DNA from 4 places in the Dorea sp. 210702-DFI.3.17 genome. Region 3 is predicted to be linked to each of the others. Evidence: predicted binding sites of a transcription regulator. Region 3 holds the regulator's gene; each other region holds the start of a gene.
What was found. Region 3 encodes HrcA, which represses chaperone genes, less so after heat shock. Its sites were predicted from a motif close to TGTTAGCACTCNNNNNNNNNGAGTGCTAACA; they were not measured.

Region 1 (5,150 bases), on a different contig from region 3:
ATCCTCACTTTCCTTTGTAATATTTAAAAGCTATGATACAAAAAACAGTCGGCATTTGTCAACCATTTTCTCTATTTTACCACAAATTGTATTAAAAAGAAAACTCCCTAAAGGGGGAGTTTTCATAATACTAATCTATGATTATTAGAATTGCTAATACACTATTCTTACATCATTCCCATGCCTGCTCCGCCGCCTGCTGGCATTGCCGGAGTATCTTCTTTGATGTTCGCTACACAAGACTCTGTTGTCAGAAGCGTAGATGCTACACTTGTTGCGTTCTGAAGTGCACTTCTTGTTACTTTAGCCGGATCAAGGATTCCTGCCTCTACCATATCTACATACTCTTCTGTCAATGCGTTAAATCCTACGCCCGGTTCAGACTCAGATACTTTATTGATAATAACAGAGCCTTCCAGTCCTGCATTTGCAGCAATGTGGAATAATGGAGCCTCCAGTGCTTTGAGAACTACATTAGCTCCTGTCTTTTCATCACCTTCCAGTGTTGCAGCATATTTTGCTACTTCTTTTGCTGCATGGATATATGCAGAACCGCCACCAGAGATAATTCCTTCTTCTACTGCTGCTCTTGTTGCTGCCAGAGCATCTTCCATACGAAGTTTTGCTTCTTTCATCTCAACTTCTGTTGCTGCTCCGACACGGATTACTGCAACTCCGCCTGCCAGTTTTGCAAGTCTCTCCTGAAGTTTTTCTTTATCGAATTCAGATGTTGTATCCTCAATCTGAGCTTTGATCTGAGCAACTCTTGCCTGGATGGAATCTTTGTCTCCACAGCCGTCTACGATAACTGTATTCTCTTTCTGTACTTTGACTGATTTTGCACGTCCAAGCTGATCCATAGTAGTATCTTTCAGCTCTAATCCAAGCTCCTCAGAAATTACCTGTCCGCCTGTCAGAATAGCGATGTCTTTGAGCATCTCTTTTCTTCTGTCACCATATCCAGGTGCTTTTACAGCAACAACATTGAATGTTCCACGCAGTTTATTTACGATCAGGGTTGTAAGAGCTTCACCCTCAACATCCTCTGCAATGATCAGGAGTCTGGATCCTGACTGAACGATCTGCTCAAGTACTGGAAGGATTTCCTGAATGTTGCTGATTTTCTTATCTGTGATCAGAATATATGGATCCTCCAAATTAGCTTCCATCTTATCCATATCTGTTGCCATATATGCAGAAATGTATCCACGATCGAACTGCATTCCTTCTACAAGGTCAAGCTCTGTTTTCATTGTCTTAGATTCTTCGATTGTGATAACACCATCGTTAGAGACCTTCTCCATAGCATCTGCTACCATCTGGCCTACTTCCTCGCTTGCTGCTGAAATAGCTGCAACCTTAGCGATCTGGTCTTTACCGTTAACTTTGCTGGACATGTTCTTAATTGCCTCAACGGCTGCATCTGTAGCTTTCTGCATTCCTTTACGGAGAATAATCGGGTTAGCACCTGCTGCCAGGTTCTTCATTCCTTCATGTACCATAGCCTGTGCAAGTACAGTAGCTGTTGTTGTACCATCTCCTGCTACATCATTTGTTTTAGATGCAACTTCTTTGATGATCTGAGCTCCCATATTCTCAAATGGATCTTCTAACTCGATTTCTTTTGCGATTGTAACACCATCATTTGTAATCAGTGGTGCGCCAAATGATTTGTCAAGTACTACGTTACGTCCCTTTGGTCCAAGTGTCACTCTTACTGTATCTGCTAACTGATTTACTCCTGCTTCCAGGGCTGCTCTTGCTTCTGCTCCGTATTTAATTTCCTTTGCCATGATTAAACTGCCTCCTAAATTAGACTTTACTGATTTCGCACAAACTATTTAAAATCAACAAACATTCCTTATTCGATGATTGCTAAAATATCATCCTGTTTCACAACAATATATTCTTCGTCTTCAATCTCAACAGATGTTCCTGCATATTTAGAATAGATAACCTGCTGTCCTACTGTTACGTTCATCTTCACTTCTTTTCCATCAACAGTTCCGCCTGGTCCGACTGCCACAACTTCTGCCTGCTGTGGTTTTTCTTTAGACTGTCCAGGTAATACGATTCCTGACTTTGTAGTCTCCTCAGCCACGATCTGTTTCAATACGACTCTGTCTCCTAATGGTACTAATTTCATATTTATTCCTCCTTGCTTTAACATCTCTTTTATGTTGTTAGCACTCATAAAAAGAGAGTGCTATTAAAAACTCTAGGTATAAAATAGCACTCTCTTTCTCTTTTGTCAACACTCTTTTATTTATTTTATCTTGTTTATATTTTTTTCATAAAAGCCGTTTTGTACACGAAATACTAAGACTTTTCCGACTTTATTACAGTATCTTTCACGTATGACGCCCTGGCACCAGATTTCTTTTTTTTCACTATTGATCGTACATCTATATACTCCGTCCAGCAAAAAACTTGTGATATCTGATTTTCCTGCAATTAAGTATATGTTCTCTTCTTCCGGATCATACCGGATTACTTTACAATGATGAATGATTTCATCTTTTTCTCCATCTTCCAAAAACGTCCGCGTCATCTGAAGCAGCGCCGGACACTCTTCATACATGTTGTCCTTCCTCCGATTTTTCAAAGTTTAACCTCTGTTCTTTTCTTCCTTGATGTGCTCCAGTTCTGTAAATACATAATCATTTACAACTTTGATATAAGTTCCTTTCATTCCTGATGAACGAGATTCAATCACGCCTGCACTTTCAAACTTGCGCAGAGCATTTACAATTACAGAACGGGTGATTCCAACTCTGTCTGCAATCTTACTTGCAACCAGAATTCCCTCTGAGCCATCCAGCTCATCAAAAATATGAATGATCGCTTCAAGTTCTGAATAAGATAATGTACTAATCGCAGACTGTACAATGTGTTCTTTTCTTGTCTCCTCTGCACTTTCTTCGTTAACAGAACGGAGCATCTCCAGTCCTACAACTGTTGTTCCATACTCGCTGAGAATGATATCATCAATCTCATATGGTTTATCTACTTTGTAAATGAACAATGTTCCGAGACGCTCTCCTGCAATATTGATTGGCGTGATGATTGCCTGATATCCTCCGCTTGCCTCAGCAGAAAATCCCAGTGTCTGAAGATTTACATTCTCCTTTGTTGATAAGATACTAAGCAATCTCTCGTTCAACATACCATCAATATGCTCGCCAACCTCACAGGCAATCAGTTCTCCAATCGGCTGTACATTCAGGCACCGACTTTTTCCAAGCACCTTTCCTTTTTTACTGACTACCAGAACATTTGACTCCAGTATCTCAGTCAAGACATCACAAATGTCATTAAATACAACCTTGCTCGAATTATTGTTGTGTAGTAATTTGTTGATTTTTCTAGTTTTATCTAATAATTGTACGCCCATATGCAATTCCTCCATCTATGAGTGTATATTATCATACAATTCACGCTTATTCAATAAATTTCCTTAATTTTCTTTCTCTTTTTTTATACTTTCAGTGTAACCACATTGTTCATTGCTACAAAGAAGTTTATTTCCTTTTTCTACCATATAATTTCCACACTGAGGACACTTCTTTTCAGACGGTTTTTGCCAGGACATGAACTCACATTCCGGATTATTTTCACAACCGTAATAACGTCTTCCCTTCTTCGTTTTGCGAATTACTACATCTTTTCCGCACATCGGACATTTTACACCAATCTTTTCCAGATACGGCTTTGTATTCCGACATTCCGGGAATCCCGGACATGCCAGGAATTTTCCATGCGGACCGTATTTGATAACCATGTTTCTGCCACATTCTTCACAGATTACATCCGTTACTTCGTCCTCGATTTTTACCTCTTCCAGTTCTTCTTCCGCTTTTTTCACGGCTGCGTCCAAATCCGGATAGAAATTTTCAATAATCGTCTTCCATCTGACTTTTCCTTCCGCAACACCGTCCAGAAGACTTTCCATATTTGCCGTAAAACTGACATCCACAATACTTGGGAATGAATGCATCATTATATTATTAACAACTTCTCCAAGTTCTGTCATATAAAGGTTTTTATTTTCCTTCGCAACGTATCTTCTATTTATAATCAATGTAATTGTCGGTGCATAAGTACTTGGGCGTCCGATTCCCAGCTCCTCCAAAGTCTTTACAAGAGACGCCTCTGTGTAGTGTGCCGGCGGCTGTGTAAAATGCTGCTTACTGTCAAACTGTTCCAGAGAAAGTTCACTGTTCTCATCCAGTCCCTTTAAAAGCACACCCTTCTCATCTTTTTCTTCTCCCGCCTCCGTATAGATCAGACGGAATCCTTCAAATGCAATCTTTGATGTTGCAACATTGAAACGATATTTTCCTGCTGCGATTTTTACAGAAGTAGTCTCATAAACTGCAGGCATCATACGGCTTGCAACAAAACGTTTCCAGATCAGCTGATACAGGCGGAACTGGTCACGGGACAAGGAATCCTTCAACATAGCCGGAGTGCGGGTAACATCCGTCGGACGAATTGCCTCATGAGCATCCTGAATCTTCTGACTGCCACTTTTCCTGGCGCCTTCTGCTGCCACATACTGACTGCCATACTGCTCTCCAATATAGCTTCTTACATTCGCATCTGCCTCTTCGGAAATACGGGTAGAATCCGTACGAAGATATGTGATAATACCCACGGTTCCACTTCCCTTGACATCAACTCCTTCATAAAGCTGCTGCGCAATACGCATCGTCTTGGAGGTTGCAAAATTCAAAGCTTTGGAAGCTTCCTGCTGCAGTGTACTTGTCGTAAATGGGACCGGTGCCTTTTTTGTACGCTCTCCTTTTTTGATCTCACTCACTTCATAGTCCGCACCATCAAGCTCCTTTAAAATCTTATTCAAGTGTTCTTTCGACTCAATCGTCATCTTCTCTTTCTCTGTTCCGTAGAACTTCGCGATCAGAGGCTTTCTCTCACCTTTTACGTTCAGCTCTGCATCCAGAGTCCAGTATTCCTCTGGAATAAATGCATCGATTTCCGCCTCACGATCTGCTATAATGCGAAGCGCTACAGACTGCACACGACCGGCACTTAAACCTCTCTTTACTTTGGCCCAAAGAAGGGGACTGATGTGGTATCCAACCACACGGTCCAGCACACGTCTCGCCTGCTGTGCATCCACCAGATCC
Region 2 (5,150 bases), on a different contig from region 3:
TATAGTCCGGCCATCTCTTCTACAGACTTGAATGCCGAGATGACAAAGCTTCTCGAAAAAACAACGGAAGCTGTAAAAAGCTCTCCTTCTTACGAGGACTCCACTCAACTTACACTGGAGGTTAAGAAGTCAAAAGACGGTTACATCCTAGATGACGAGCAGTTACAGAAATTATTCTCTGCTACTATGGATAACATTATGGCACCATATGACAGTGTATGCGAGATACTGGACGCTCAGGATTACCTCACATCCTGTCTGAATGCACTGTTTAAAAATGATGTGGCTGAATATGCAAAACATACTGGCGAAGACGAGTCTTCTGTCCAGTCTCAATTAGAAAGTTCTATGTACGCACCACCGGAAGAGCTCAGCGCCTCATACACAGAGCGTTACAGCGCCGCACTGAAAGCAATCTGTAATAACTGTCAGTATTCTGTTGGAACACCAAAGAAACAGGACGGATTATTCAATTACATTATTGATGTAACCGTAACTCCGAATACAAGCTTCCAAAGTGCTATGAATGAACTCGAAACCGGAACTTACTATTCTGAGGAAGAAGTAGATCGTGCTCTTGTAGAATTGATGGAAAAATACGCTGCTGCACCAACTTATGGTGCACAGACAACGGTTACCGTTTCTCTGAACTTCAAAACACTGTCAGCGGCCGGTGCCGAAGATTCTGAGATTACTTCATTAATCGATACCATACTTCCAGTAGAATAGAGCATTCAGAATAAAACCGTATAAAAGAACCTGCCCCAAAATTGTGAGGCAGGTTCTTTTATACTTATATCACTATGGATCCTATATTGAATCTATTTTGTCAGAAGCATCATAATATCATTGCTTCTCTGAACAAATGCTGTCATCTCTTCTGGATTTAATGGCTTATGTGCCAGCATAGCCAGATCATACAACTGCTTGCAGATCAAAGATGTATTTTCTCCATCTTCATGTTTCTGTACATACTGTACCAGTGGATGATTTGCGTTCAGGATCAGGGTATTCTCTCCACCCATATCCATTCCCATGGAATCCATTCCATACATCTTCATCATCTCCTGCATACGGCGGCTCTGCTCTGATAATGTCATAATAGAAGCTACATTGCTGTCTTTCAGTTTCTCAACTTTCACATCCAGCTTGTCATTACCAAGCTCTTTGCGGAATGTTGCAGTCAGACTGTCTACAGTCTTCTGGAATGCTTCCTTTTCGTCTTCAGCAACTTCCTCTTTTGCATTATCTGTAACATCTGCATCAATTCTCTGGAACTGAACATTCTGATAGCGCTGCTCAAGCTGTGTAATGAACGGAGAATCAATGTTGTGTTTCAGTACAACTGCATCCTGTCCCTGTGCACGGAACATATTGATATACTGACTCTGCTGAATCTCATCTGTTACATAATAGATAGTTGTCTTCTTCTCTTCTGCATTTTCCTCGGCATTGTCTGGTGCCGCATTTTTATCGAGTTCTTTCAGCTCTCCACCATTTGCTTCTACGCAGTCTTTCAGTGTCAGATATTTTCCGTCGATATCCTTAAAGAGAACTGCATCTTTCATCTTGTCACAGAACTTCTCATCTTTCAGACAGCCAAATTTTATAAATGGACTGATGCTGTCCCAGTATTTCTCATAATCTTCACGTTTTGTCTTGCACATACCTGCAAGCTTGTCTGCAACTTTCTTGGAAATGTACTCAGCAATCTTGCCTACAAATCCATCATTCTGAAGAGCGCTACGTGATACATTCAGTGGAAGATCCGGGCAATCAATAACTCCCTTTAATACCATCAGGAATTCCGGAATGACTTCCTTAATATTATCTGCAATAAATACCTGGTTATTATACAGCTTGATCGTTCCTTCAATAGAATCATATTCTGTATTAATTCTCGGGAAGTACAGGATACCTTTTAAGTTGAACGGATAATCCATGTTCAGATGAATCCAGAACAACGGCTCTTTATAATCCAGAAATACTTTGCGGTAAAACTCTTTGTAGTCCTCATCACTGCACTCATTCGGATGTTTTGTCCAGAGCGGATGAATATCACTTAAGGATTCCGGACGCTTTTTAATCTTTACTTTATCTTTTGCAGGTGATACTTCTACAACTTCTTTTTCACCATTTTCATTCTCTTTTTCTTCGGTCTTGGCATCTTCATGAATGTGCTCAACAACCTCATCGTCCTCTTTCAGGTCTGCCTCGTCAATTGTCTCATACTCTGGCTCTGCATTTGCCTTTGATAAGAAAATCTCTACCGGCATAAAGGAACAATACTTCTGGATAACTTCTCTTACACGATATTCGTTCGCAAACTCCAGGCAATCATCGTTCAGATACAATGTAATCTCAGATCCTACAGTCTGCTTGTCTCCTTCTGTCATCTCGTATTCCGTTCCACCATTACTTACCCAGCGTACCGGTGTTGCTCCGTCTTTGTAAGATAATGTGTCAATATGAACTTCATCTGCAACCATGAATGCAGAATAGAATCCCAGTCCGAAATGACCGATCATATCGTCTTCTGTTGTCTTGTCTTTATATTTTTCAAGGAACTCTGTAGCTCCTGAAAATGCAATCTGAGTAATATATTCTTCAACTTCCTCTGCTGTCATACCAAGACCATTATCAATGAACTTCAAAGTCTTCTCTTCCGGATTCACTTCTACATGAATTGATGCCTTATAATCATCCGGTAACTGGTATTCACCCATTACATCCAGTTTTTTCAATTTTGTAATGGCATCACAGCCATTGGAAATCATCTCTCTGACAAAAATGTCATGGTCAGAATATACCCATTTTTTAATAATTGGGAAAATGTTTTCACTGCTGATTGAAAGACTACCTTTTTTTGCTTCCATTCTAATCACTCCTGTTTCTGATATTTTAAGCTGATTTAATCATTTGTGTTTTTGATGCCAGGGATAAAATCGAAACCTACATGAACTTACTCATAAGTAAGCAAATACAAAATCTTGAAATCTCCCCGATTAAATCTATGATAATCCCTTGCTTTTTAAAAGTCAATAGAAAATCAGCACTCTTTTTCATCGAGTGCTAACAATTCTGTGAATTTTATTAAGAAATAATAAACTTCCTTACGTTCATAGTTTGTTCATGTTTATTTTAAAATTCTTTCATCTCTTTAACATTGTTTCTCCACAACTCTTACATATAATAAAATCATCAATAACAGAAGTTCAGTAATACATTTTGAATAAACTTTTTCATAATACGTGCCGGGTGCCGCTTAGCGGTTACCCGGCATCCTCCCTTTTATGAACCTTTATATATTATTCTTCGTCTGCCTGTTCCTCTTTCGCACTGTCTTTTTTGCGTCTACACAATACCACACCGATTATTATTAATAGTATTGTTATTATACTTCCAATCACAATCCATTTCAACGTGGCAAAATGACGGTTTTCTTTTTCTCCTTGCCGATTTTTCTGCTCCTTTTCTGTCTTTCCAGATAATATTTTTTGAATTGGCGCTGCCGCCTTTTCCAATATCGTCTTCTCTGGAACGATTTCAAATGATATATTTTCTTCTGCTTCATTCCCTGCCAGATCCGCTGCTGTCACGCTTACTTCATATTCGCCTGGATTTGTAATCTGAAATGTATACTTCCCGTCTTCTTTTTTTAATGTCTGCCTTTTTCCATTAATCAACACTTCTTCTATCCAGTCTTCTTTTTTTCTGGAATCTACTTGAAAGTTCAGGATTCCTTCATACTGTGCCCCTTCCTCCACCTGATAAAACTGAATCTTCGGAGGTGTGTGATCTATTACGAATTCCGCTCTTGCCACCGCTTCATTTCCTGCGGCATCTATGGCATTTACCTGTAATGTATGACGCCCCTCCGTATCAATCTCTGTCCCAATCGGATATAACCTTCCGTCCATCTGGATCTGATGGACAAATGTCGTAAAGTCCTTGATAAATACATCCACCGGATAATCCCATGAAAACTTTTTCAGATACTTCCCCTGCAGTTCGTCCACCATCTTTATCACTGGATTCTTAGTATCAATCATAAATTGCAGGAAATGTTCTGACTTCTGTTTTGCCTTATCCACAGCCTGTACACTGGTTTTATAGATTCCATCTTCCTGAAATGTCTTTACAAGACTTGCGGATCCGTTCTCTAAACTCCACTTTTCTTCCGAATCTATGACCTCCGTTTTTTTCTCTCCTTCCGGTTTTTCATAATCAATCACTGCCCGACAGCTTTCTAATTTATTTTCATCAGTTGCCTGGTATTCTATCGTCACGGGCTGACTGGTAATCAGATAATCGGCTGCCCCTGTTAAACTTACTGTCGGTGCCAGACTGTCAATGTATAACTTCTGCGTTTTCTCCGTTTTATTACCTGCCTGATCTGTGACAGTCACTGTTACCGGCACACCTTCTCCACTTTTTGAAGTCTGTGTGATTAAAAACTCTGACTGATTCTCCTTTGATTTTCCAATAATTTTATTCCCAACATAACATGTAACCGTATCAACCTGGCTTCCCCATGCACCATCTTCTGATACCACACGAATCCACGCTTCCTTCTGATACCAGGTAGAAAATCCTTCCGGCGCCTCCAAGGTCACTGTCGGACTTTGTGTATCTATCAGTATTTCTATTGTCTCATCATATTCCGGAATCACATTGCCTTCTTCATCTTCCATAAAGACATGTAAAATATTTTTTCCTTCCTCAAATACTTCACCCTCAAGAGAAATCTTGGTTTTCTGCTCTTCTGCTTCTTGTGATACTATGTATTTTATTCTCCCCTGTAACAAAGTATCTTCCCCATGTTTTAATTCGTACACAGTTGTTCCATAGGCGCCATTATGTGTGATCATAACGGACGGCTTTGATAGATAATATCCATTCTTTCCATCAGCCTTGGAGATTTCCAGCTCATATCTCTTAATCTCGGGCTGCTCCGGTTCCTTGTCTTTGTCTTCATCTTTCCCTCCTGGCTTCTCTTGTTCCTTATCCCCTTCTTCCCCTCCTGGCTTCTCTGGTTCTTTATCCCCTTCTTCCCCTCCTGGCTTCTCTGGTTCCTTGTCTTCTCCATTAGTTCCATTTGAATTTTCCGATTCTGTTGTCTTTTTCATGTTTTTTTCTGCCTCATTCTG
Region 3 (5,150 bases):
CCTGAACAGATGCTCCAAGTGCTACACATTCATCTGGGTTCAGAGATTTGCTTGGCTCTTTACCTGTCAGACGTTTTACTTCTTCCTGTACAGCAGGGATACGTGTTGATCCACCAACAAGAAGTACCTGACCAAGTTCAGATGCTGTAATTCCTGCATCAGACAGAGCTCTCTGTACCGGCTCAGATGTCTTCATAACAAGATCATGTGTCAGCTCATCGAATTTAGCTCTTGTAAGATTCATATCAAAATGCTTCGGTCCTTCAGCAGTTGCTGTGATGAACGGAAGGTTGATGTTTGTTGTTGTTGCGGAAGACAGCTCTTTTTTCGCTTTCTCTGCAGCTTCTTTTAATCTCTGAAGTGCCATCTTATCTGTAGATAAGTCAACGCCTTCCTGTTTCTTGAACTCAGCAATCATGTAGTCCGTAATCTTCTGATCGAAATCATCTCCACCAAGTCTGTTGTTACCTGCTGTTGATAATACTTCGATAACTCCATCACCAATCTCAATAACAGATACATCAAATGTACCACCACCAAGGTCATATACCATGATTTTCTGCTCATTCTCATTGTCAAGTCCATAAGCAAGTGCTGCTGCTGTAGGCTCATTGATGATACGTTTTACATCAAGTCCTGCAATCTTACCAGCATCTTTTGTTGCCTGACGCTGAGCATCGTTGAAGTAAGCAGGTACTGTGATAACAGCCTCTGTTACTTTCTCTCCTAAGTATCCTTCTGCATCTGCTTTCAGTTTCTGAAGGATCATAGCTGAAATCTCCTGTGGAGAATATTTCTTATCATCGATTGTTACTCTGTAATCAGATCCCATCTCTCTCTTAATAGAAGAGATTGTTCTCTCTGCATTCGTAACTGCCTGACGTTTTGCAGGCTCACCAACAAGACGCTCACCTGTCTTTGTAAATGCTACAACTGATGGTGTTGTTCTTGCTCCTTCTGTATTTGCAATAACTGTTGGCTGTCCACCTTCCATAACTGCTACACAGCTGTTTGTTGTTCCTAAGTCAATACCAATAATTTTGCCCATGATCTATTCCTCCTTAATTTGCTACCTTTACCATACTGTGTCTCACTACTGAGTCACGATACATATAACCTTTCTGGAACTCTTCTGCGACTTCATTCTCTCCGAAGTTTTCATCTTCCACATGCATCACTGCATTATGGAAATTCGGATCGAACTGATTGCCAAGCGCCTCTATCGGCTTAACCTCAACGCTCTCCAGAACTGTCATAAATTGTTTGTAGACCTTTTCCATTCCCTGAATGAACGGGTCTTCTTTTTTCTCTTCCGAAACTGCATCTAATCCTCTTTCGAAGTTATCTACCACCGGGAGAATCTTCTCTATGATATCTTTCGCTCCTACTTCGTACATCTGGGATTTCTCCTTTTCTGTACGTTTGCGGAAGTTATCAAACTCTGCCATCTGACGAGTAAGTCTGTCTGTCAGTTCTTCAATCTTCTCGTCCTTTTTGTCTTTCTTATCCTTCTTGCCGAAGAATTTTTTTGAAGCTTTTTCTTCTGTCTGATCCTCTGTCCCTGCTTCCTGTTCTTCAGAAGCTTCTTCTGTCTTGGCTTCTTCTGCTTCATCTTTTGAAGCTTCTGCCTCTTTCTTTGCCTCTTCTACGGCTTCTTTTACCATATCTTCCTGACTTTTCTTTTCTTTATCTTCCAAGGATCAATTCCACCTTTCTATTCCTCTTTATGAAACATCTGATCCAGTTCACTCTGGAGACGCTTCATTGACTTTAACACATTCTCATAATCCATTCTTTTCGGTCCGATAATACCTATCGTTCCCTTTACACCGTCCCCTAATTCATAAGTGGCGGTGACAACACTGCAATCTTTCATAGTCTTCACCGGAGCCTCATCTCCGATATATACCTGAATGCCTGTGTTCTCTTCATTGGATAAAGTCTGCGTAACGAGATCTGTAAGCTGCTGCTTTTCTTCGAATGCACTGATAATTTCCTGTGCACTCTGCTTATCACTGAGTTCCGGATATTTAAAAATATTTGTTGCACCGCTTGTGTAGATCTGCATGTCTTCATCGACCTGAATAACTTCTGCAACTGCATCCAATACATTCCCCACAACCTCGCTGTGGATTCCGGCTCCTTCTTTCAGTCTCGCGATCAGTCCAAGATTAATCTCTTCTATAGACATGCCATTAAGTGTTGTGTTCAGAAGCATGTTGAGTTTTAACAAGTTCTCATTGTTGATTGGCTCATCTACATGTATGATCTTATTCTTGATCACATTTCCATCAAGCACGATCACTGCAATCATCTGTTCCTCATCAACCATCGTAAGCTGTATGAACTTAATCCGGTTGCGATTATTCATCGGTGAAGAAACCAGTGTCGCATAGTTCGTACTGTTCGCCAGAACTTTTGCTGCCTGTTTCAGAAGCTGATCCATCTTATCTGCTTTCTCAAGCATCTGATCCTGCATCTCACTTAGTTCCTGTTCTTTCTGCTCCATCAGCATATCTACATAGAGTCTGTAGCCTTTGTCCGAAGGAATACGTCCAGCAGACGTATGAGGCTGTAAAATATATCCAAGTTCTTCCAGATCCGCCATCTCATTACGAATGGTTGCTGAACTTAAGTTCAGATCCGTGTACTTGGAAATTGTTCTGGAACCCACCGGCTCGCCTGTCTCCAGATAATTCTTAATGATTGCCTGAAGGATCTTTAATTTTCGTTCGCTCAGTTCCTGTTCCTGAATCATCATATGCCTCCTTCTTTCGGATTTGTTAGCACTCATTATATTGGAGTGCTAACACCTTTCGACTATTAATGTATCACTCGATTTGACTTTTGTCAACAACATTTCTTACTTTTTTGTGAAATAAATATGAAGAAAAATAATCTTTCCATTATACGAAAGAAACTGACAGATGCAATTGGGAAAAATTGCATCTGTCAGTTTCTTTTTTTATTACAGATTTAAATTCTTTTGTTTTCAGCTACTTTGATTTTTTATATTAGCTTAACTCGATCTTCTCTGCCTCTTCTGGCTTGAAGTCGTTCTGTAAATCGTAGATGTTGTGTCCTGTAGACTCGGTCAGAACCTTTCCTTTGTAAGAATAGCAGCGAATAAATCTCTGCTTGTCAATGCTTGACCAGTGCTCAACATCCCATGTCAGATATCCATCTGCATCAGATTTCTCTCCTTTAAGATAAATGTCTACCTGACGTCCGGATACCATAATGTCGATAAGTCCCTGTGTTCCGTCTACTTCTACTTCTGTTTTGTTTACTGAATCGTATACCTTCATTTTATTTTCCCTCCTGATAATAACATACACTCTGGCGCCACATTTCTGACGACAGTACAGATTCTGCTTCGATTATACGTTTTCTCTATAAAAAATTCAAGCTTTTCTATGAATTCTTCTTTAAAAACTCCATCCATTCTTTTATTTCTTTTTCATGTCCGTTGTCACTCGGCTCATAAAATTTTGCTTTTTGGATTTCGGAAGGCATATATTGCTGTTCCACATAGTGGTTCGGATAATCATGTGCATACTTGTAACCCACACCATGTCCAAGTTTTTGTGAACCTTTATAATGAGCATCCTGCAAATGCGCCGGCACCGTAGTTTTATAATTTCTTACATTTTCCATAGCGGCACTGATTGCTTTGACTGCCGCATTACTCTTTGGTGCTGTTGCCACATATGTCACTGCCTGAGATAAAATGATCTGGGATTCCGGCATTCCGATCCGCTCTACTGCCTGGGCTGCTGCCACAGCCACTTGTAGCGCCATCGGATCTGCATTTCCAACATCTTCCGATGCACAGATCATGATCCTTCTGGCAATAAATTTCACGTCCTCCCCTGCATATAGCATTTTTGCAAGATAATATACTGCCGCATCAGGGTCTGACCCCCTCATACTTTTGATAAATGCAGAAATCGTATCGTAATGATTGTCTCCTGTCTTGTCATAGCGCACTACACGTTTTTGAATACACTCGGACGCCACGTCAAGTGTAATATGGATCTTTCCGTCCGCACTTCGCTCTGTCGTGAGAATCCCGAGTTCAATAGCATTCAATGCATTTCTCGCATCTCCTCCTGCAATGTCTGCAAGGAACTCCAGTGCTTCCTCGTCAATTTCCGCATGATAGCTTCCCATACCTTTTTCCTGATCATAGACTGCCCGCTTCAAAAGTGTTTTGATATCTTCTTTTTCAAGCGGATGAAGTTCAAAGATACTGGAACGGGAAATTAATGCTCCATTGACCTCAAAATAAGGATTCTCCGTGGTAGCTCCAATCAGAATAATTGTTCCGTCCTCCACAAATGGAAGCAGATAATCCTGCTGTCCTTTGTTAAAACGATGAATCTCATCTACAAAAAGAATGGTCTTCTTCTGATACATGCCCAGCGTCTCTTTCGCTTTCTGTACCACTTCTTCCATATCTTTCTTGCCTGCCACCGTTGCATTGATCTGGGTGAATTCTGCACTTGTCGTATGGGCAATCACTTTCGCCAGTGTCGTCTTACCGGTTCCCGGCGGCCCATAAAAGATAATAGAACTTAACTTATCTGCTTTGATTGCACGGTACAACAACTTGTCTTTTCCAATAATATGCTGCTGTCCTACCACTTCCTCCAGCGTTGTCGGCCGAAGCCTGGACGCCAGCGGTGCCTCCTGATCCATATTTTTCTGTCTTGCATATTCAAACAAATCCATGCTTTTTCTATCTCCATTCTTCCTGATTTCTTCTGGTTTTCCTTACTCAAGAATCAGTTTATCTACTGTCACAAATTCAAAGCCTTCTGCCTTTAAAAGATCTACGATCCGAAGCGCCGCCTCTACCGATGATTTATAACAATCATGTAATAAAATAATATCATTCTCCTTCGCCTGCGGCACTACTTTATTCACAACTTCATCTATATTTTCCGTAGTCCAGTCCAAAGGGTCTACCGTCCACATGACAGGTAATACGTCCAGATAATTCTCCAGTTCTCTCTTCCAGACTCCAAAGGGCGGACGGATATACTGCACGCGCTGTCCGGTAATTGCCGCAATCAGCTCATCAGTCTTGTTAATTTCATACATTGCTTCTTCATCAGAAAGTTTCGTAATCTCAACATGATGATACG
Region 4 (5,150 bases), on a different contig from region 3:
ACAGCTTTAACGTTGGCAGAAGCTCTCCGCAGGAGTCCCTCGGAAGAGCGACTGGGCTTTTGATACGCAGTGTCAAAAGTAATAAAAAATTACTCTTGGAAAGAGTAACAGAACCCCGGCGGTATGCGCCGGGAACCCGCTTAAGCGGGCGGTACGAAAGAAAATCATTTTAGAAGGGAGAAAATGCATATGGGCAAAACAATTTCATTTGTGAAAGGAAAAGGGAGCATATCCCATAATAATAGAGATTTTATTGCGGAAAATGTAGATCGTAATCGAACTGCATGGAATGTGGAGTATATTAAGCAGCCAATCAGAGAAGCTTATGATCAGCTCTTTGGTGAAGCGATAGCAGAATATAATGCGAAGCAGAAACGAAAGGACCGGCAGGTTACGGATTATTTGAAAGACATAAAGAATTCCGGCAATGGAGAGAAACAATTTTATGAGATTGTTGTTCAAATTGGAAAGAAGGATGATACAGGTGTCCTTGATGTAGAGGGAAATCTATCTGTGGATGCAAAAGCAGCAAGTGAAATATTAGATGAATATGCAAGAAGTTTTCAGGAACGCAATCCGAATCTGTATTTGTTTAATGCGGTTCTCCACATGGATGAAGCCACACCACATTTGCATCTTGATTATATTCCTGTAGCACATGGATATAAAACAAAGATGCATACAAGAAATAGTCTTACAAAGGCTTTACAGGAAATGGGGATTGCTCCGGCTGTCTCAAAGACAGATAATGAAACAACTCATTGGCAGGAAAGAGAACGTGTATATTTAAAAGGATTGTGTTTGGAGCGGGGGATTGAGGTAGAAATCCTTGGAGTAAAACGTGATAATTACACAATTCCCGAATATAAGGCAGCTATGCGGGCCACAGAGGAATTGACGGCAGAACTTGAAATCTTAAATGCCGAAAAACAGGAAGCTGAGAGTGTGATTGCATCAGTAGGTGCTGAAATTGCAGATGCAAGGGAAGAAGTTGAAGAAAGCAAAAAGCATCTTGATGAAATAAATGAGCAAATCGCAGACAGGGAAAAACGCTATGCAGTATATGAAAAGAAAATTGATAAAGTATTGGCTGCTGGAAAGCCTGTTGCAAAGGAACTTGCGGTGATTCGTAAGAATGCAAAACAGCTTCCCTCTATTCTTGGAAGTGAGCCGTCAGTCAAAATTTCTGAGAAAGATTTCAACCGTCTTATTGATATGGCGCAGGCATCAGGGACTTTGGAAAAATTAAATGAAATCTATGATCGGGAACTGGAACACATGCAGGGGATAATTGATGACCTAATGGTTCAAGTGAAAACATGGAAGGATAAAGTACTGCAATATGATAAGTTCTTTAATGTAAAAGGATTAGTGGAAGAGTTCAAGGAATTTGTAAGGCCGAAGTCTATAAAAGATCGGATGGAGGCTAAGCAGAAGGTTGTTGAAAAACAGAAATGCGAACAGGTAGTGAATTCTACAGCGAGGAGGGAAAAGGACATTGCAATATAAATATCAATGTCTGTTCGATGAGGGGATTTAGGGTAGCCTTGTTTAGAAATTAGTCATCATAGCAACGAGGATGAGTTAAAGGAATTATTCATTAAGGCAGCCAACAAGTTATTTTCTGAAAGAGATGAGATTCTTGCTAACACCAAAGTTATGATGGAAATGGTCTGTGAGACGGATTCACTTGACAGGGATTTACAGGATAGCATCACAGAACTTAATATCATCTCGGAGCAGATGCAGATTGCCATTGCAGAGAACAGCCGTGTGGCATTAGACCAAGATGAGTATGAAAAACGCTATGCCGAACTTACGGCAAGGTATGAAAAGTCAAAAGCTAAGTATGATGACATCGCCGAGCAGATAGAAAGCAAGAAGGCGAAGAGAGAATTGTTCAAAGGGTTCATTCGCACTTTGGAGAAGCAGGACGGCTTAACCTGCGAGTTCGATGCCGGGATTTGGAGCAGCCTTGTGCAGGAAGTGGTTGTAAAAGCTAAGGATGATATAAGATTCATATTCAAGAACGGATTTGAAGTAAGAGTATAGAAATAGGATTTGATGGCACTCGGGCAGTGAAATACTGGGGTGGTTTATGTGGAAAAAATGTAGGCGATATGATATGATAAACGATAAGATGTCCCATGAAAAAAATTTTGATGGATTAATTTGATATTTTGTAAAAAGAGTAAAAACAAAATAGGAGTGAAATTTTGATGAATATTGAAAAAAATTTGAGAGGTGGAAAGTTTAATCGTCTTCTTGAAAAAGCTATGGTTGATGTAAAAAATAAGACAAACCTAAACAGATTGGAACTGGAAGTTGTTTATTTGCTATCTCATTATGATGATATAACAACATTGACGGATATATGTCGGTACACGCAGATGAATAAAGGTCATATGTCTACTACTTTAGAGAATCTTGTTAAACAAGGATACATTGTATGCAAAAGAGATGATAAAGATCGTAGATATGTGAAATATGAGCTGACTGATGCGTCGGAACATCTTTGTCAGGAAATGGAGATTCTCTGGGCAGAGTTAACCGCCAAGGTGGTGGAAGGAATTGATGAAAGTTCTTTGGCGGTATTTAACCGGGTGTCTGAGCAGATTAGTCATAATATAGACAGATTGTTGGAGAATGACTAGGAATTGTTACACCGAGTAATCGGTGTGCAATTTTTTTATTTCTTTTGAAAAAATGGGTTGACATAGGTTTTTTATGTGCTATAATCCTTTTTAAACAAACAGTTTGGAAACAAACTGTTTATATATGCTTCATATGAAGCATATATTTTTTACAAAATAAGTAGCACTCAATACAAGAGAGTGCTAACAATAAAGAAAAGAGGTAATGATTATGCAGTTAAAACCATTAGGAGAGCGTGTTGTTTTAAAACAGCAGGAAGCAGAAGAAAAAACCCAGTCCGGAATTATATTACCGGATAGTGCAAAAGAAAAGCCACAGACAGCTGTTGTCATTGCAGTAGGACCTGGAAGTGAAAAGAATGGAAAGAAAACAGAAATGCAGGTAAAAGAAGGCGACCGTGTGATTTATTCTCAGTATTCCGGTACAGATGTTAAGTTGGAGGATGAGGAATATATCATCGTAAATCAGTCCGATATTATTGCAATTGTGGAGTAGTAAAATAAAAATACAGTTATTTTATATGTAGAAAGAAGGAATTAACATGGCAAAGGAAATTTTGTTTGATATCGATGCAAGAAAAAAGATGGAAGCAGGCGTTGATAAGCTGGCAGATACAGTAAAGGTGACAATCGGACCTAAGGGACGTAACGTTGTATTGGATAAATCTTACGGAACTCCTTTGATTACGAACGATGGTGTTACGATTGCAAAGGAGATTGAACTGGAAGATCCTTATGAGAATATGGGTGCACAACTTGTGAAAGAGGTCGCAACCAAAACGAATGACATTGCAGGAGACGGCACGACAACGGCAACTGTTTTGGCACAGGCTCTAGTAGGCGAGGGTATGAAAAATATAGCAGCAGGTGCAAATCCAATTATTTTGCGAAAAGGAATGAAGAAAGCAGCAGATACAACTATTGAAGCACTGGTTAAAATGAGCAAGCCTGTAACCGGAAAAGATCACATTGCAAAGGTTGCTGCAATATCTGCAGGTAATGATGAAGTCGGAACAATGATTGCCGATGCAATGGAAAAGGTTGGAGAGAATGGCGTCATCACAATAGAAGAATCAAAGACGATGCAGACAGAGATAGAGGTTGTAGAGGGAATGCAGTTTGACAACGGTTATTTATCTGCTTACATGTGTGATGATAAAGAAAAGATGATAGCTAATATGAATCATCCATACATTTTGATTACGGACAAAAAGATATCTAATATAAAGGATATTCTTCCTATATTGGAGCAGGTAATGCAGCAGGGAAGAGAAATGCTGATTATTGCAGATGACATAGAGGGTGAAGCACTTACAACACTAATCGTAAACAGGTTGAGAGGCACACTCAAGGTCGTAGCTGTAAAGGCACCGGGGTATGGTGATGGTCGTAAGGAGATGTTAAAGGATATTGCAATTCTGACAGGTGGACAGGCAGTACTCGATGACCTTGGCATGCAATTAAAGGATATCACAGTTGATATGCTTGGACAGACTAAATCAGTTAAAGTAACAAAGGAACATACAACCATCGTGGATGGCGAGGGCAAGAAACAGGACATTGAAGAAAGAATCGCAATGATTAAGAGACAGGCTGCAGATGCTTCTGAGTACGACAGGGATAAGCTGGTAGACCGGGTGGCTAAGCTCGGCGGTGGTGTTGCAGTTATTAAGATTGGAGCCGCAACTGAAACAGAGATGAAGGAAGCTAAGTATCGTATAGAGGATGCATTAAATGCCACTAGGGCTGCTGTGTCAGAGGGCATCATCAGTGGCGGCGGATCTGCTTATGTTCACGCACAAAAGGCAGTACATGACATGATATCAAGCATGGAGGGTGATGAGAGAACAGGAGCAGAGATTGTAGCCAAGGCATTGGAGGCTCCGCTTCGTGCCATTGCTGAAAATGCAGGCCTAGAGGGTGCTGTCATCATCAATAAGGTAAAGGAGTCAGATGAGGGCATAGGCTTTGATGCAATTTCTGAACAGTACGTCAATATGGTCGATGCAGGAATTATTGATCCTGTCAAGGTTACAAGAAGTGCACTTTCCAATGCGATTAGTGTGTCATCAACCTTATTAACAACGGAAGCTGCTGTGGCAAATATTAAGGAAACAGCACCTGCAATGCCGGCACAACCGGAAATGGGCTATTAAAATAATCCATTCTCTTTTACGAAGGGAAGTGACAGTCTGTTGCTTCCCTTATTTTAAATAAAGGAGGAGTAATATGGCAGAAACTATAGGAAATACAGATATTATAAAGCTGTCCAACGAATTGATATACCAAAGGCACTTGTTTAACCGGGAGCATAGAAAAGATGTCTTTATGAAAATGAGTATCCCGGAATACATTGCATTACAATATATTGCAATGGAGGAGACATCCGACATTTATTCAGGACGAGTCTATCTGAAGGATTTAGCGGACAAGCTTCAGATGACGATGCGACAGATTTCTAAAATGGTAGAAAAGCTACGAGACGTAGGATATGTA

Region 1: the regulator HrcA is predicted to act here: its motif matches at 2,182-2,212, upstream of groES (co-chaperone GroES).
Region 2: the regulator HrcA is predicted to act here: its motif matches at 3,048-3,078, upstream of htpG (molecular chaperone HtpG).
Region 4: the regulator HrcA is predicted to act here: its motif matches at 2,813-2,843, upstream of groES (co-chaperone GroES).

The regions. Positions count from the first base shown of each region.
Region 1 is NZ_JAJCNB010000009.1:50,756-55,905, reverse strand. It holds gene groL (chaperonin GroEL) at 168-1,793, opposite strand; gene groES (co-chaperone GroES) at 1,862-2,146, opposite strand; gene LI149_RS06945 (hypothetical protein) at 2,267-2,581, opposite strand; gene codY (GTP-sensing pleiotropic transcriptional regulator CodY) at 2,609-3,394, opposite strand; gene topA (type I DNA topoisomerase) at 3,458-5,150, opposite strand, start outside.
Region 2 is NZ_JAJCNB010000015.1:35,576-40,725, reverse strand. It holds gene LI149_RS08980 (hypothetical protein) at 1-729, shown strand, start outside; gene htpG (molecular chaperone HtpG) at 822-2,876, opposite strand; gene LI149_RS08970 (hypothetical protein) at 3,309-5,150, opposite strand, start outside.
Region 3 is NZ_JAJCNB010000001.1:414,586-419,735, forward strand. It holds gene dnaK (molecular chaperone DnaK) at 1-1,048, opposite strand, end outside; gene grpE (nucleotide exchange factor GrpE) at 1,062-1,697, opposite strand; gene hrcA (heat-inducible transcriptional repressor HrcA) at 1,715-2,758, opposite strand; gene LI149_RS02080 (hypothetical protein) at 3,015-3,308, opposite strand; gene LI149_RS02085 (replication-associated recombination protein A) at 3,415-4,734, opposite strand; gene LI149_RS02090 (polysaccharide deacetylase family protein) at 4,777-5,150, opposite strand, start outside.
Region 4 is NZ_JAJCNB010000002.1:253,442-258,591, forward strand. It holds gene LI149_RS03765 (plasmid recombination protein) at 190-1,509, shown strand; gene LI149_RS03770 (hypothetical protein) at 1,660-2,052, shown strand; gene LI149_RS03775 (MarR family winged helix-turn-helix transcriptional regulator) at 2,220-2,654, shown strand; gene groES (co-chaperone GroES) at 2,866-3,150, shown strand; gene groL (chaperonin GroEL) at 3,197-4,810, shown strand; gene LI149_RS03790 (MarR family winged helix-turn-helix transcriptional regulator) at 4,884-5,150, shown strand, end outside.